3 regions of the Kribbella sp. NBC_00359 genome follow, and region 3 is predicted to be linked to each of the others. Evidence: riboswitches for the same ligand, from Rfam matches in the RefSeq annotation. Region 3 holds a riboswitch; each other region holds the start of a gene.
The links. Region 3 has a riboswitch for ZMP and ZTP ahead of OG876_RS33260 (bifunctional 5,10-methylenetetrahydrofolate dehydrogenase/5,10-methenyltetrahydrofolate cyclohydrolase). Riboswitches for the same ligand answer to the same signal wherever they lie in the genome.

Region 1 (5,353 bases), 620 kb from region 3:
TGATCCGCACCGATCTGCGGACCAGCAGGCAGTACTACGGGACGATCGGCTACGGAACCGCGGTCGACCTCGTCGCCACGACCTCCGGCCAGGCATTCACCTGCCTTCCGGCGCCGGGCGCCGTGCTCCAGGCCGACGACACCTTGTACGAGGCCGACGGTCGCGTCGTACCTATCCTGGCTGGTGCCCGTCCGATGTGGCGATCGCTCCACCGGGGCCTCGGCGGTCCGGATGTCCGGCAGCTCAACACCGCGCTCGCCCGGCTCGGCTATCACCCGGCCGACGGGTCGCTCTACACCTGGCGCACGGAAACCGCGGTACGTCGATGGCAGCGCGCGCACCACTTCCCGCGGACGGGATCGATCGACCGTGGCCAACTGGTGTTCGCCACGGTGCCGTTGCGGGTGAACGCCGTACAGGCGAGGCTCGGGCAGCCGGTCCAGCCGGGCGCACCGTTGCTATCGGCAACGTCACCGGCGCTGGTCGTCGAGGTCCCCGTGCCGGTTGACCAGGCCTATCTCGTGCACCGCGGCGCGGCTGTGACCGTCACGCTGCCCGATGCGGTGACCACGACGCCCGGCACGGTCGTGGATGTGGCCCGAGTGGCGACGCTGCCGGAGACCGATTCGCCGGACAATCGCAACGGCAGTCCGCAGACCGCCGTGGTCAACGCGACGATTCGGCTCCAGCGGCCCGCGCTCGCGTCGGCGTACAGCTCAGCGCCGGTCCAGGTCGAAGTCACGCTCAGCGAGGTGAAGGGGGCGCTGGCCGTACCGGTCACTGCGTTGCTCGCTCGCCCCGGCGGGGGCTTCGCCGTAACCGTCGTCGGCCGCGGCGACGTCCCGGTGCAGACCGGGCTGTCGACCGACACGCTGGTCCAGGTGACCGGCACCGGCATCATCGCCGGCGCCCGAGTTCTGGTGGCCGCCTCATGACGCCCGTGCTGGAGCTCGTCGGCGTCACCAAGACGTACGCCGGCAGCCCCGAGACGACCGCGCTGCGCGACCTCACGCTCCGGGTCGATCCCGGCGAACTGGTCGCGGTCGTCGGACCGTCGGGATCCGGCAAGAGCACGCTGCTGCAGATCGCCGGCACACTCGAGCGGCCGACCACCGGCGCGGTCCGCATCGCGGGCTCGGACACCCGCCGGCTGTCGGACGCGTCACTGGCCGGATTCCGCGCGCGCCATCTCGGCTTCGTGTTCCAGCAGTTCTTCCTGCTCCCGCATCGCGACGTACTCGCGAACATCGCCCAGGCGCTCCTCTATCGCTCGATGACCGCGCGCAGCCGCCGCGCCGCGGCCATGGAGGCCTGTGAACGCGTCGGTCTCGGCCACCGCCGGCACCATCTGCCTGGTCAACTGTCCGGAGGCGAGTGCCAACGGGTCGCGATCGCTCGTGCCCTGGTCGGGTCGCCGGCTCTCATCCTCGCCGACGAACCGACCGGCAATCTCGACAGCGTGACCGGAGGCCAGATCCTCGCCCTGCTCCGGGAACTCAACTCCGCCGGCACGACGCTTGTCGTCATCACTCACGACCGCGACGTCGCCGCGGCGGCGGAGCGCCGGATCGAACTCCGCGACGGCGTCCTCCGGCACGACACCGGCCGGGGGGTGACTAATGGCTCGCCCGCTCGACCTGCTCGGTGAGGCCATCCGCGGCCTGCGGGCCCGGCCGCTGCGCAGCGCCCTGTGTGCGGGCGGTATCGCCCTCGGCATGGCAGCCATGGTTGCGGTGGTAGCAATCCCGGCGACCACTCGGCAAGCCCTCCTCGACGAGCTTGGGCAGGACGGCAACCTGCTGACGGTCAGCTCGGGCAACACCATCGACAACCAACCCGCGCCTCTGCCCGCTGAGTCGCCGGCGATGGTGCGGCGAATCGACGGCGTGCTGCAGCTCTCGGCAACCGCCTACCAGTCCGGCTGGACAGCCCGGCGATCCGGGCTCATACCGGTCGCGGACACCAACGGGCTCGCGGTGATCGCGGTCGACGCGGACCTCACCACCACACTCGACCTACGAGTCACGCATGGCCGCTTCCTCGACGCAGCCACGAGCCGCTATCCGGCCGTCGTACTCGGTTCCGGTGCTGCCCGCGCACTCGGGATCGACACCACCGGACCGGACCGCTTGGTGACACTCGGTACGGCGGACGGCCGTCGTACCGTCGTTGCGAGCGTACTCGGCATCCTCGCCGACGCATCGCTCGCGCCCGAGCTCGACAGTGCGGTGCTGATCGGTACCAAGGCCGCCGATGCCCGGCTTGGTGCTCACCGCGGCCCGAGCCGGATCTACGTTCGGGCCGACCCGGATTCCGTCGGTCCGGTCCACTCGCTGCTCGCAGCGACCACCTCTCCCAACGACCCCGGCGCTGTCGTGGTCGGCCGTCCGTCCGATCTCCTGGTGGCTCGCCTCACCGCACAGAGTGCCCTCAACAATCTTGCGCTGGGACTGGGGGCGGTGGCTCTGCTGGTCGGCGGCGTCGGCGTCGCGAACGCGATGGTGGTGTCGGTGCTCGAGCGGCGATCGGAGATCGGCCTGCGCCGGGCGCTCGGTGCCCGCCGGGGTTTCGTGGGCAGCCTGATTCTGATCGAATCCACTCTGCTCTGTGTTGCCGGCGCGGTGGCCGGAGGCCTTGCCGGACTGGTGGTGACCTGGGTGTCCGCGGTGAACCAGGCGGCCGCCGTACAGGTTCCGCTCCTGCCGGTGGGGCTCGGGTTGGCGGGTTCCGTCGTGGTCGGACTGGTCGCCGGTTCGTACCCGGCTCTGCGTGCGGCCCACCTGGCTCCGGCGGCCGCTCTGCGGATCGCTGGGTGATCCCCGGCACCTCGCTGACCTGGGCGCCCGCGCGCGATAGGGTGAGTGGGTCGCGACTGGCGCGCTGAGGTGGAGAACCACCGGGGAGCGAAGAACGGCGGCACCGTGCGCCTGGGTGCCTTCGACCCACTGCAACCGCAGGAGAGACAACGATGACTCAACCCTTCGATGCCGCCGCCGCTTCGGCCGCGTACCGCAACGCGCTCGAGGTGATCGGCGCGGTGGAACCGACCATCGCCGGCGCGATCAGGGCCGAGCTGGCCGACCAGCGCTCGTCGCTGAAGCTGATCGCGAGCGAGAACTACGCCTCCCCCGCCACTCTGCTCACGATGGGCAACTGGCTCTCGGACAAGTACGCCGAGGGCACCATCGGGCACCGCTTCTACGCCGGCTGCCAGAACGTCGACACCGTCGAGCAGGCCGCGGCCGACCATGCCATGGCCCTGTTCGACGCACCGCACGCCTACGTCCAGCCGCACTCCGGCATCGACGCGAACCTGGTCGCCTTCTGGGCGATCCTGGCCCAGCGGATCGAGTCCCCGGCGCTGGCCGAGGCGGGCGCCAAGCATGTCAACGACCTGTCCGACGAGGACTGGACGAAGCTCCGCAAGGCGCTCGGCGACCAGAAGATGCTCGGCATGTCGCTCGATGCCGGAGGTCACCTGACCCACGGCTTCCGGCCGAACATCTCCGGCAAGATGTTCAACCAGCACTCCTACGGCACCGACCCGGAGACCGGGTTGCTCGACTACGACGAGGTCGCCCGGAAGGCCCGCGAGTTCAAGCCGCTGATCCTGATCGCCGGCTACTCGGCGTACCCGCGGAAGGTGAACTTCGCGAAGATGCGCGAGATTGCCGACGAGGTCGGCGCGACGCTGATGGTCGACATGGCCCACTTCGCCGGCCTGGTCGCGGGCAAGGTGTTCACCGGCGACTTCGACCCGATCCCGCACGCACACGTCACCACGACCACCACGCACAAGTCGCTGCGCGGCCCGCGCGGCGGCATGGTGCTGTGCCAGCCGGAGTACGCCGACTCGGTCGACCGCGGTTGCCCGATGGTGCTGGGCGGACCGCTCAGCCAGACGATGGCTGCGAAGGCGGTCGCGCTCGCCGAAGCCCGGCAGCCGTCGTTCCAGGAGTACGCGCAGGCGGTCGCCGACAACGCGGTCACGCTGGCCGAGGGCCTGATGAAGCGTGGCGTGAAGCTCGTGACGGACGGGACCGAGAACCACCTCGTGCTGCTCGACGTCTCGTCGTACGGCATCACCGGCCGGCAGGCCGAGTCCGCGCTGCTCGACGCCGGCATCGTGACCAACCGGAACGCCGTCCCGCGCGACCCGAACGGCGCCTGGTACACCTCGGGTGTCCGGATCGGCACGCCGGCGCTGACCACCCGCGGCTTCGGCGGCGACGAGTTCGACCGGGTCGCCGAGCTCATCGTCGACGTCCTCTCCGCCACCACGCCGACTACGACGTCGGCCGGCGCCCCGTCCAAGGCGAAGTACGTGCTCGCCGACGGCGTCGCGGACAAGACCAAGGCCGCCTCGTCCGAACTGCTCGACAAGCACCCGCTGTACCCGGGCCTCGAGCTCAGCTGACACACCCAGCGGCGCCCGCTCTCCCGTCCGGGGAGCGGGCGGCCGAGGGGCGCCAGCGAGTCAGGCGTTCTGCTTCTCGACGCCCATCAGGGCTTCCCGCGACGGCTTGGCGGCCCGCTTCGGCATCAGAGCCGCCGCCAGGACGGCGCCCGCGACCGCGATTCCCGCCGACACCCACATGGTGGTGTTGAGACTGGTCATGAACGCGTCCCGAACATTGCTCAGCAGGTCGGCGGAGCCCGACTTCGTCGCAACGGCGAGCCCGCCACCAAGCCCCTTCTCGACCGCACCCGCAGCCTGGGCGGGCAGTCCGGTTGCGTCGACATTGCTGCGGTAGACCGAGTTCAGCACCGTGCCCAGGACCGCGATGCCGACCGTGCCGCCAACCTGACGGAATGCCTGCAGCAGCCCGGATCCGGTCCCGGCCCGTTCCGGATCGAGCACGCCCAACGCCGCGTTCATTGCCTGCGGCATCGAACATCCGAGACCGAAACCGACCACCACGAACCAGATCGCGGTGTACCCGTACCCGATGCCGAGCTCCGTGAAGGCCCCGAGCATGAACCCGAGGGCCATCACCACGAACCCGGCCATCACCACCAGCCGGGTCCCGGCCTTCGCCTCCACCGGCTCGGCCAGCTTCGCGCCGAGCGTCATCCCGGCGATGAACGGCAACAACTTGAGCCCGGTGTGCAGCGCGTCCGATCCGTTGATGCCCTGGAAGTACTGCGGCATCGTGAACAGCAACCCGAAGATCGCGAACACCGACACCGTGAGCAGCACCGCGCCGCCAGTGAACGTCTTCTCGTGGAACAACCGCAGTTCGATCAACGGCCGCGTGGTCCGCCGCTGCCAGAGCAGGAACGCGGCGATCAGTACGACGGCCAATCCCAGGAACAGCACGGTGACACCATCGGTCCACGACGTCTCGCCGGC
Region 2 (5,353 bases), 1.4 Mb from region 3:
GCAGGCCGAACTCCCCGCTACTCAGGCTTGCACCGGTGATCTGCGGATGCAGCGCGGTGCCGAGCACCGCACCGACCTTCTCACCCCGCTGGTACGTCCGGGGCTCGTCGCACAAGGGAGACTTGCCGGTCGCGGGCACCTTGTCGCACTGCCACCAGGCGACTCCTGGACCGGCGGACAAGAGTTCGACCTGGCGTGAGGGCGTCGGCACAGACCGACGGCTCGCCCAGCCGATCCCGGTGAACGGGCTCTGCATGCCGCGGTCGACGAAACGGTCGTCGCCGCCCCAGGCGGCGCCGAAGCCGGTCTCGATCCGGGCCATGTCGCGGACGGCCTTGCGGTCGATCGGCTTCACCAACGGTGCGGTGAAACGGTTCGCGGCCTGGTAGACCTCGTACACGTCCGGAGTGTCGCTGTGGGTCTTCTTGGTCGGCTGCAACTGCCACCGGGTCACCGCTTCGGCGAATCCGGTCTCGGGAGCTGTCGTCGGCGTGACGTAGATCCGTCCGGCGGCGAGATCAGCTGCTGTCACCGGCAGAATGTCCGCCTGCCACTCGTCCTTGCCCTTGCCACGCGTGTAAGCGATCGCGCCCTCGGTGATCGTGGTCGGTTGGCCCTCGACTGCGGGAGCCGTCATCCGGATCGCCTTGCGAGCGTCCAGGGTGAACGAGGTGTCCCCGGTGACGGTGAGGTTCGACTCGATGGCGAACGTCGTTGTGTCACCCGTGGGCACGAAGCTGTAGGCCATGTACACGCCCGGCGTGATCCGGTTGGTCGCACGGCCCTGGTCGTCGAGGAACAACTGGTTGAAGTGGCCGTCACTGCTGTTGAACACGTTCACGTAGCCACCGGAGACCGGCTTGCCGTTGCGATCGAGCACCCGGACCGAGGCGTCGTACATCGGCGGCTCGTCATAGGCGTTCAGGGCCAGCCGCAGGCGCCGTTTCCCGGCGCTGTCGATGACGTCGAGCGCACCCTCCCAGATGTTGTCGACGATCGAGGTCCACTGCCCGACGACGTCGCTCAGACCAGTCGGGTCGAAGGTCACCGTGGCGGCGGCGGTCCCACCGGCCGGCACGGTCAGGGTGGCCGGTGACACGGTCACCGTGGACGCGGGTGCCTGCTTGTTCCAGATTGTCACCTCCTGGTCAGCGAACGTGAGCGTGACCGGCTCGGCGCTCGGGTTCGACAACGTGAGAGTGCGCTTCTGCGGGGAGTTGTCAGGGTGCCGGATCGGCCCGAAGTCGACCACACCGACGTTCGGCACCAGGCCGGTCGGGGATGTCGCGATGTCCAGGTTCACCTGTCCGCTGCCGTACCAACCCGTGAAGACACCGGTGCTCTCGGCAGCGCTGCTGCTCAGCCGCGCCTTCAGTTGCTGCCAGGTCAGCTCCGGGTGCTGCTGAAGCAGCAACGCAGCCGCCGCAGTCACCAGCGGCGTGGACCGGGAGGTGCCGAGGCCCATTGTGTACAGGTCGCCGTCGCGGGCACCGGCCCGGGCGCCCAGGATGCCGGTGCCGGGTGCGGCGATCTCCGGCTTCTGCCGCCAGGAGTACGTCGGGCCCATGCTGGTGAACCGGGCCCGGTTGCCGGCAGGGTCGAGCGCGCCCACTGTCAACGCGGAGGCAGCCGTACCCGGCGTCTCGACCGAGAACGGCGTGGCGTAGAGGAAGTCCCCGTCGTCGCCGGCCGCGACCACGAACAGGGCTCCGCTCTGCTCCGTCAGCCGGTCGACCGCGTCGGCCAGCAGGTCGTCACCCTGCATCGGGGCGCGGGCGCCGAGGCTGACGTTGACCAGGTCGGCGTGCTGACCGACGGCCCACTCCATCGCCGCGATCAGCCCGGACACGGTGCCCTCGCCGGCCGCGTTGAGGATCTTGCCGGAGATCAGTTCGGCTCCGGGTGCGATGCCCTTCCGGGCGCCGTCGGACCCGGCACCGTTGCCGGCCACCAGCGACGCGATCTGGGTACCGCGACCGAAGTCGTCCTGCGGGCCTTCGCCGGTGAAGTCCTCGCTGGCCGTCACCTTGCCCTCGAGTGCCGGGTGGCCGGTGTCGATGCCGGAGTCGAGGATCGCGACCTTCACGCCGTGACCGTCGAGGCCGCGGCGCCACGCGGTCGGCGCCTGCACCTGCTTCAGATATCCGTCCAGCGGTGCCGCTGCGGCCTTGGAACCGCTACTCGGCGGCGTCTTGCTCGTCGGTCCCGGGCGCCGCTCAGGCCCAGGGTCACCGTGCAGGGCTGTGTCCAGCCAGATCTTGGCCGGCCGAGGCGACCGGGCGGCCGTCAGGGCCGAACCGAACGCTGTCGCCCGGGACTTCTCGATCCGGCCGGCGGTCGCGCCGATGCTGGCCAGCGTGCGCGTCGAGGTGAAGCCGCCGCTCGCCATCGTCCGCGCGCCGGCGCTCTCCCGCACGATCACCGGCAGGTCTGCGCGGTGCGCGTCGTCGTACCCCATCTCGACGAGGCCGGTCACGTCGAACAGGGCAGGGTCGAGTACGGCGGGAACCAGGCTCGCCACGTCGTGCGGGATCACGCTGATCCGGCCGTGGTCGTTGCGTACGGCGTACCCGACCGCCGGCGCACCGTCGCGGGACTGGACGTCGACCTGTGGCTTCCCGTCCGGGCCGGGCCGCAGCGTGACGTGTTCGCCGGTCAGCAACGTCACTGTGGCGGGGCTCCCGAGTACGGGAGCCGGGGCGCCAACTATCGGTGCCGCGGTAGCGGTGACTGGAACAGTCAGCCCGGACAGCGCCAGCGCGCCGCTGGCCAGCAGCGCCGGTATCGGTAAAGATCGTGGAAACCCCACCGGGTACACCATCCTTGCTGTAGGCACCGATCAGGTGCGGATGTCTTGCCATAGGCACCGATCCGGTGCGTCGTGACCCTTGGTATCCGATCCCACCGGCGCGGTCACCAGACTGCCGTGACAGGAGGCCGACATGACCGGAATCAGTCACCCGCCGACCGACAGCGGTCGCACCCGACTCGAGGCGTACGTCGACGGGTGGCGGCGGCACGACATCGCGGCCGTTCTGGACACGTTGACCGACGACTGCGTGGTGATCGAGTCGTATGGGCCGGTCTATCGGGGCAAGGCGCGGGTCGAGCAGTGGATGAACGCCTGGTTCGGTGCCGGCGGCACCGTCGACGCCTGGGAGATCACGTCATCGGCAGCGGCCGGCGACACGCTGGTCGTCGAGTGGCGCTTCGAGTGCACGTGGAAGGGCGAACCCGGCGCGTTCGACGGCGCCACGATCGCGCGACTCGACCAGGGTCGCATCGCGTACCTCCGCGAGTACGCGACCACCGCTGCGCTCTATGACTGGACCGGCAGCTGGCGCGACTAAGCTGTCCGTAGACCGCGACTGGCGAGGGTGGAGTACCACCGGGGAGCGGGTTGTGAACAAGGCGTCGTCCGCCTGGGCGCCTCCGGCTCTCGTTTCGGAGGCTCCTGATGCGCTATGGCATGAATCCCCACCAGCCCGCCACGATGACGGCTCTCGGCGGCTCCCCGTTCACAGTCGTGTCGGGCGTTCCGTCGTACATCAACGTCCTGGATGCGCTGACCGGGTGGCAGCTCGTCCGCGAGGCGTCCGGTGCCTTCGGCGTTCCGGCGGCTGCGTCGTACAAGCATGTGTCGCCCGCCGGGACGGCGCTTAGTGAAGGCGTGGCCGGCGCCTACCTGCGTGCCCGCGATGCCGATCCCAAGTCGTCGTACGGCGACTTCGTTGCCGTCTCGCATCCGGTCGACGAGGAGCTCGCCGGGGTGCTCAAGCGTGTCGTGTCGGACGGGATCATCGCGCCCGGGTACGACGAGGGCGTGGTCGGGACGTTGGCTGCGAAGAAGCGTGGGAGCTTTCTGGTGCTGGAGGCGGACCCGGTGTTCGAGCCGCCGGCGGAGGAGGTTCGCGAGCTCTACGGACTGCGGTTGACTCAGCGGCGGGACGACGTACCGCTGACTCGTGAGCTGCTGGATCCCGCGGTGCCGCACGCGGCGGCCCGGGATCTCCTGCTCGGGCTGATCGTTGTCCGCTACACGCAGTCGAACACGGTCGCGATGGTCAAGGACGGCATGACGATCGGCGTCGGCGCCGGGCAGCAGTCGCGGGTCGACTGCACCCGCCTCGCCGGCGAGAAGGCTGCCGCGTGGTGGGTCCGCCGTTCATCCGAAGTGCTCGCGGATGTGTCGATGGTGTCCGACGGTGCGCTCCCCTTCGTCGACAACGTCGAGGAAGCGCACCGGTACGGCGTCGCGCACATCGCCGAGCCGGGCGGGTCCATCCGGTCGGACGAGATCGCGGAGGCGTGCGCCGTTCGCGGCATCACCTGGTCGCCGACCGGCGTCCGGCTGTTCCGGCACTGATCAGGCGACGTCGACCTTCGGTGGCTCGCGCTCGGCCGGGGCCGGCTGCGGACCGCCTTCCAGCTGGATGTCGGGGATGATGCGGTCGAGCCAGCCCGGCAGCCACCAGGCCCGGTCGCCGAGCAGGGTCATGACGGACGGGACCAGGATCATCCGGACGATGCTGGCGTCGATGAGAACGGCGACGGCCATGCCGACCGCCAGCATCTTCACCGTCGGATCGTCGTCGAGGACGAAGCTCAGGAAGACCACGATCATGATCGCCGCCGCGGTGGTGATCACCCGCGCGGTCGCGCCGATCCCGATCGCCACGGCGCGATGGCTGTCGTTCGTCGCGATCCAGGCCTCGTGCACCCGGGACAGCAGGAACACCTCGTAGTCCATCGACAGCCCGAACACGATCGCGAACATCAGCATCGGCACGAACGACGGGATCGGCACCTTCTCGTCGATCCCGACCAGGGAGGATCCCCAGCCCCACTGGAAGACCGCGACGATCACGCCATACGCGGCGCCGACCGACAACAGGTTGAGGATCGCGGCCTTGACCCCGATCAGCAGCGAGCGGAAGGCGACGGTGAGCAGCAGGAACGCGAGCAGCACCACGGCGCCGATCAGCCACAGCATCCGCCCGGCCACCTTCTCGGTGAAGTCGACGTACCCGGCGGTGGTGCCGACGACGAAGGTCGGCTCCTGCTGCCCCGCGAGTACGTCGTCGCGGATCCGGTTGACCAGATCCTCGGTCTCCGCCGACGACGGTGACGTGGTCGGGATGACGGTGATGATCGCCGTCGTACCGGCGCTGTTCATGGTCGCCGGTTGGACGGCGGCCACCCCGGCGGTCTTCTGTAGCGTGGACGTGAGGCCGGTCAGCAACGTCTGCTTGTCGGTCGAACTCTCGGACGGGAGCTGTACGACGACCGTCAGCGGACCGTTGGCACCCGGGCCGAACCCTTGGGCGATCAGGTCGTACGCCTTCCGGCTCGA
Region 3 (5,353 bases):
CGTGGGAGTTGCTCGGCGAGGAGCCGGGGTTCCACCGGTTCCTGACCGTGCAGCTTCGGCGCTACCGGTTGCCGGACGGTCGCGAGGCGGAGTGGGACGTGCTCGGCCCGGAGTCGTCCGCCGGGATCTCGGCCGGCATCACCGTGCTGCCGCTGACCCCGGAAGGCCGGATCGTGACGATCCGGATGTTCCGGGCCGGACCCGACCGGATCGTCACCAACCTGCCCGGCGGGCTGGTCGAGCCGGGGGAGGACCCGGCGTTGGCCGGTGCCCGCGAGCTCGAGGAGGAGACCGGGTACACCTGCGAGTCGCTCGACCTGGTCGGCTGGCAGTGGTCCTCGGCGTCCTCGACCTTTCGCAAGTACGTCGCGATCGCCCGCGGCTGCCGGCCGGACGGGAAGCAGGCGCTCGACGAGTTCGAGGACTGTGTGCCGGTCGAGCTGACCGTGGACGCGTTCCGCACCGAGCTCCGGACGCCTGGCGCGATGACGGGAATCGATGCCGCGTACCTCGCTCTCGACCACGCCGGACTTCTCTGAAAGCTTGGGATCGTGACTCCAGAACCGCAGCAGACCACCCGCCGCGACGACGGCATCGACCTCGGCGACACGATCGGGCTGGTGCACGGTCCGACCACTGACCCGGACGCCGAGCGCGTCGTCCGCGAGGCTCTCGCGCGCGTCGGCGTACAGACCATCACCGACGGGGAAGCGGACGTGACGGTCAGGCTCGGCGCGAGCGCTGCCGCCGTTGGCGTGGAGGCGGCCGAGGGATTGCCGGCCGAGGGGTACGTCGTCGTCGTGGGCGGAAACCAGATCGTGCTCGACGGCGTCGACACGGACGGGACCTTCTACGCCGCGCAGACCTTCGCACAACTTGTCCAGGGCAACCATCTGGACGGTGTGGAGATCCGCGACTGGCCGACGATGCGGTACCGCGGCTCGATCGAAGGCTTCTACGGCACGCCGTGGTCGCACGCGGACCGGCTCGACCACCTGGATTACCTCGGCGCCCACCGGATGAACACGTACCAGTACGCCCCGAAGGACGACCTGTACCACCGCGAGCAGTGGCGCGACCCGTACCCGGCCGACAAGCTGGCCGAGCTCGGCGAGCTGATCGAGCGCTCGCTGCGGAACAAGGTCGACTTCACCTTCGCGCTCTCGCCCGGCCTGTCGATCCGCTACACCGACGACACCGAGTTCCAGGCGCTGATCGCCAAGTTCGAGGCGCTCTACGAGCTCGGTGCCCGGGCGTTCAACGTGCCGCTGGACGACATCGAGTACGAGAAGTGGCACTGCGCCGAGGACGAGGAGAAGTACGGCGCCGGTGGCGGTGGAGCCGGACGGGCGCAGAGCGACCTCCTGAACCGGATCCAGCGCGAGTGGGTCGCGACCAAGCCCGATCTCGCCCCGCTGCAGATGGTGCCGACCGAGTACTACGACGTGACCGAGTCGCCGTACAAGCAGGCGCTCCGGGAGCAGCTGGACAGTGCGATCGTCGTGCACTGGACCGGGATCGGTGTCGTCCCGCACACGATCACGAGCGCACAAGCGGCCGAGGCGAAGGCCGTGTTCGGGCACGACATCCTGATCTGGGACAACTACCCGGTCAACGACTACGCGCACGGCCGGATCCTGCTCGCGGACTACAGCAACCGCGAGCCCGGCCTGGCCGACCAGGTCGTCGGCGTGATCTCGAACCCGATGAACCAGGCCGGGGCCAGCAAGCTCGCGCTCTACTCGTTCGCGGAGTTCGGCTGGAACCCGGCGACGTACGACCAGCAGGCGTCCTGGCATCGCGCGATCGCCGAGCGGGCCTCCGGCGACCCCGAGACGATCGCCGCGCTCGAGGTCTTCGCCGACCTGACGACGTACGACGGGAAACTGCACCTGGCGAACGCGCCGGTGCTGGCCGCGAAGATCGCCGCGTTCTGGGCGACCTGGGAGGGCGGCGACCTGGCCGGCGCGATCGCGGGGCTCGAGCCGTACTTCGAGGCGATCGAGAACGCTCCGGCGCAGATCCGCGCCGGTGTCTCCGACCCGTCCTTCGCAGACGAGACCGATGCCTGGCTCGACGCGAGCTTCTACTGGGGTCAGGCGCTCCGCGAGGCCCTCCGCGTCCTCGAAGCACGAGCCGAGGGCAACAGCTCGGACGTCGCCACCAGCCGGGCCCAGATCAACCACCTGGTCACCCAGGCCGAGGAGATCCGCGACATCCGCCTCCCGCACTCCCAGACCTACCCCCGCATCGCCGACGGCGTCGCCGACATGTTCCTGACCAGGGTGATGGACTCGTAGGAATTTGGCTTGCCGCGTCTCGCCCGGACCGGGAGGATGACCCGGTGCTGATCGATCACTGGCCGCTGCGCGGCCTCCGACTCGTCACTGAACGGCTCGTACTGCGACAGCCGGACGAGGGGGAGTTGGCGGCGCTGGCCGACGTCGCGGCCGCCGGCGTCCACCAGCCGGGCGAGCAGCCGTTCCTCACCCCGTGGACAGACCGTCCGCCCTCCGAACGCGCTCGGAGCGTGCTGCAGGGCTACTGGGAGGACCTGTCGTCCTGGACGCCGCAGAACTGGGCACTGCAGCTCGGTGTGTTCCGCGACGGCGTCCCCCTCGGCATCGTGGCGCTGCGGGCAACTGACTTCGCCATCCTCCGCGAGGTCAAGACGTGGTCGTGGCTCGGGCTCGAGCACCATGGCCAGGGCTTCGGCACCGAGGCCCGGAGAGCACTGCTGCACCTCGCCTTCGCCGGGCTGGATGCCGAGGCGGCGCTGACCGAGGTCTTCCAGGACAACGCCGGCTCGCAGGGCGTGTCGCGCAAGCTCGGCTATCGCCCGGACGGCATCTCCCGCGACGTGCTGCACGGCAAGCCGGTGGTGTCGGATCGGCTCCGCCTGACCCGCGAGGACTGGCAGGAGACCCCGGTCGAGGTCGTCGGCCTGGAGGACTGCCGGTCCTGGTTCATCGCGTAGGCTGAACGGCGGACCGCGACTGGCGCTGAGGTGGGCCACCACCGGGGAACGGTCCGCCGGGAACTCCGGCCGAGCCGCGCGCCTGGGCACACGACCTGTCGTCGACGCCCGAAGGAGCGCGCTGTGACTGCTGAACTGATGACCGGGACCGACCTCGCCGCGGAGATCGTGGCTCAGTCGGCCGCCAGGGCGAAGGCCCTGCAGGAGAAGGCCGGCGTGCAGCCGTGCCTGGCGACGGTGCTGGTGGGCGATGACCCCGCGTCGGCGACGTACGTGCGGATGAAGCAGAACCGGTCGAAGAAGGCCGGCATCGCGTCGCGGAGCGTCGTACTGCCCGCGGAAACGACCACCGGCGAACTGGTCGCCGAGATTCACAAGCTCTCCAGCGACCCCGCGGTACACGGGATCCTGCTGCAGCACCCGGTGCCGGCGCAGATCGACGAGCGGGCCGCGTTCGAGGCGATCGATCCGGCCAAGGACGTCGACGGCGTGACGATGCGGTCGTTCGCCGCGATGGCGTTCGGCGATCCCGGGTTCCGGTCCGCGACGCCCGGCGGGATCATGCGCCTGCTCGAGGCGTACGACGTACCGATCACTGGGGCGCACGCGGTCGTGATCGGCCGCAGCCCGATTCTCGGCAAGCCGGTCGGGATGTTGCTGCTGGCATCGAACGCGACCGTCACCTACACCCACTCGCGGACCCTCGGCCTGCCGGAGATCGTCCGGACCGCGGACATCGTGGTGGCGGCGGTCGGCAAACCGAACTTCGTCCGCGGCGACTGGCTGAAGCCGGGCGCGGTGGTGGTCGATGCCGGGTACAACGAGGGCAACATCGGCGACGTGCACTTCGAGGACGCGGCCCAGGTCGCCCGCCTGATCACGCCGGTGCCGGGCGGCGTCGGACCGATGACGATCGCCCTTCTGCTGGAGCAGGCCGTCGACGCCGCCGAGGCTCAGGCGGGCTGAGTCAGCGGTCGCACCCGCCGTCCTTGTCCCGGCGGGAGTGCGGGCGGGCGAGATCGTCGATGCCCTTGTAGGCGTACGGATCGGTCCCGGCCACCATCACGATGTCGCGGTAGTCATGCTTGCCGACGTGGACGCCGGGTGGCACGGACTGCCAGGGGAGCAGCGACTCCGCGCTCATGTAGTGGTTGGCGAGCGCCCGGCGGAGTCCGTGCCGGCCGGTGTTCGGCAGTGATCGGTGCAGCAGGTAGCCGTTGAAGATCACCGCCGAACCCGCGGGCACCTCGACCGGGACGGCGTCGTCGTCGGTGTACGGGAAGTCGAACGCCTCCACCGTGCAGTCGAAGCGGAGATCGTCCTGCTCCCGGTCGGGATAGATGACCCCGCGGCGGTGGGAGCCCGGCAGAACCCACAGGCAGCCGTTCTCCACGGTGGCATCGTCGAGCGCGATCCACACCGCGGTCAGCGAGCGGTCCCTGGTCGGGATGAAGAACTCGTCCTGGTGCCAGGCCTGGCCCGGCTTCCCCTCGGGCTTGATGAACAGCATCGACTGCATGGCCTTGACGTTCGGCCCGATCACCGCGGTCAGCGCGGCCACCACCCGTGGCGCCTGTAACGCGGCGAGTGCCACGTCGGACGCCTTGTGCGGCTGGTGGATGCACAGGTACTTGCGCAGGACATCCGCGGTCGGCTCGGCGGCTGGACCTCCGTCGATGACGCCGAGGTCACCACGGCACAGAGCCTCGGCCGCGGCATGGAGCGCCGTGACCTGGTCGGGTGTCACGGCGTGATCGAGGACGACGAAGCCGTCCCGCCGGAAGGACTCGACCAACTCCTCGGTGACCTCGGCGAAGCTGGGTACGGCGGTGACAGGCTGCATCTGATGCTCCATCCGGCCTTGGGGGCGATGACCGGCTTCACAGTCTCAGAGCACACCGGGCCCGGCCAATGTCGCGGGCGTGCGCATTACTATCTGTTTGTGACCTCGCAACCCCCGGTGATCAGCGTGAACTCCGTGGTCCAGGTCGCGGACTATCCGCCCGGGGCAACCTATGGCCCACGCACGCTGCCGAACTACGAACTGCTCTGGATCCTGAGCGGTTCGGCGCGGTGGCGCACCGACGTGTACGACGATGCCGGCGTCCGGCAGGCGACCGTGGAGGAGGACCTCCGCCCGGGCACCGTGGCATTGGCTCGGCGCGGGAACCGGGATGCTTATATCTGGGACTGCGATCGCTCGTCACGGCACGCGTACGTGCACTTCCAGATCGAGGACTTCGGCGGACTCGGCGATCCGTCGACTTGGCCGTCGGTGCGATCCCAGTCCGATCCGAGCCTGCTGGACGGGCTGTGCACCTACCTGCTGGACCTTGCCGGCGTACCGTCATCGTCGGTCCGGGGACACAGCGACCG

Region 1: it holds a riboswitch for ZMP and ZTP, as region 3 does, so the genes downstream of both, OG876_RS36325 (glycine hydroxymethyltransferase) here and OG876_RS33260 (bifunctional 5,10-methylenetetrahydrofolate dehydrogenase/5,10-methenyltetrahydrofolate cyclohydrolase) in region 3, are expected to answer to the same signal.
Region 2: it holds a riboswitch for ZMP and ZTP, as region 3 does, so the genes downstream of both, OG876_RS26390 (5-aminoimidazole-4-carboxamide ribonucleotide transformylase) here and OG876_RS33260 (bifunctional 5,10-methylenetetrahydrofolate dehydrogenase/5,10-methenyltetrahydrofolate cyclohydrolase) in region 3, are expected to answer to the same signal.

Annotation. Positions count from the first base shown of each region.
Region 1 is NZ_CP107975.1:7,464,330-7,469,682, forward strand. Features, by position in the region: gene OG876_RS36310 (peptidoglycan-binding protein) at 1-935, shown strand, start outside; gene OG876_RS36315 (ABC transporter ATP-binding protein) at 932-1,648, shown strand; gene OG876_RS36320 (ABC transporter permease) at 1,620-2,816, shown strand; ZMP/ZTP riboswitch at 2,859-2,940, shown strand; gene OG876_RS36325 (glycine hydroxymethyltransferase) at 2,969-4,417, shown strand; gene OG876_RS36330 (DHA2 family efflux MFS transporter permease subunit) at 4,478-5,353, opposite strand, start outside.
Region 2 is NZ_CP107975.1:5,390,868-5,396,220, reverse strand. Features, by position in the region: gene OG876_RS26400 (S8 family peptidase) at 1-2,809, opposite strand, end outside; gene OG876_RS26395 (nuclear transport factor 2 family protein) at 2,943-3,350, shown strand; ZMP/ZTP riboswitch at 3,355-3,435, shown strand; partial or broken gene OG876_RS26390 (5-aminoimidazole-4-carboxamide ribonucleotide transformylase) at 3,443-4,366, shown strand; gene OG876_RS26385 (MMPL family transporter) at 4,367-5,353, opposite strand, start outside.
Region 3 is NZ_CP107975.1:6,840,105-6,845,457, forward strand. Features, by position in the region: gene OG876_RS33245 (NUDIX hydrolase) at 1-539, shown strand, start outside; gene OG876_RS33250 (beta-N-acetylglucosaminidase domain-containing protein) at 552-2,300, shown strand; gene OG876_RS33255 (GNAT family N-acetyltransferase) at 2,345-2,977, shown strand; ZMP/ZTP riboswitch at 2,983-3,072, shown strand; gene OG876_RS33260 (bifunctional 5,10-methylenetetrahydrofolate dehydrogenase/5,10-methenyltetrahydrofolate cyclohydrolase) at 3,101-3,943, shown strand; gene OG876_RS33265 (phytanoyl-CoA dioxygenase family protein) at 3,945-4,820, opposite strand; gene OG876_RS33270 (helix-turn-helix domain-containing protein) at 4,920-5,353, shown strand, end outside.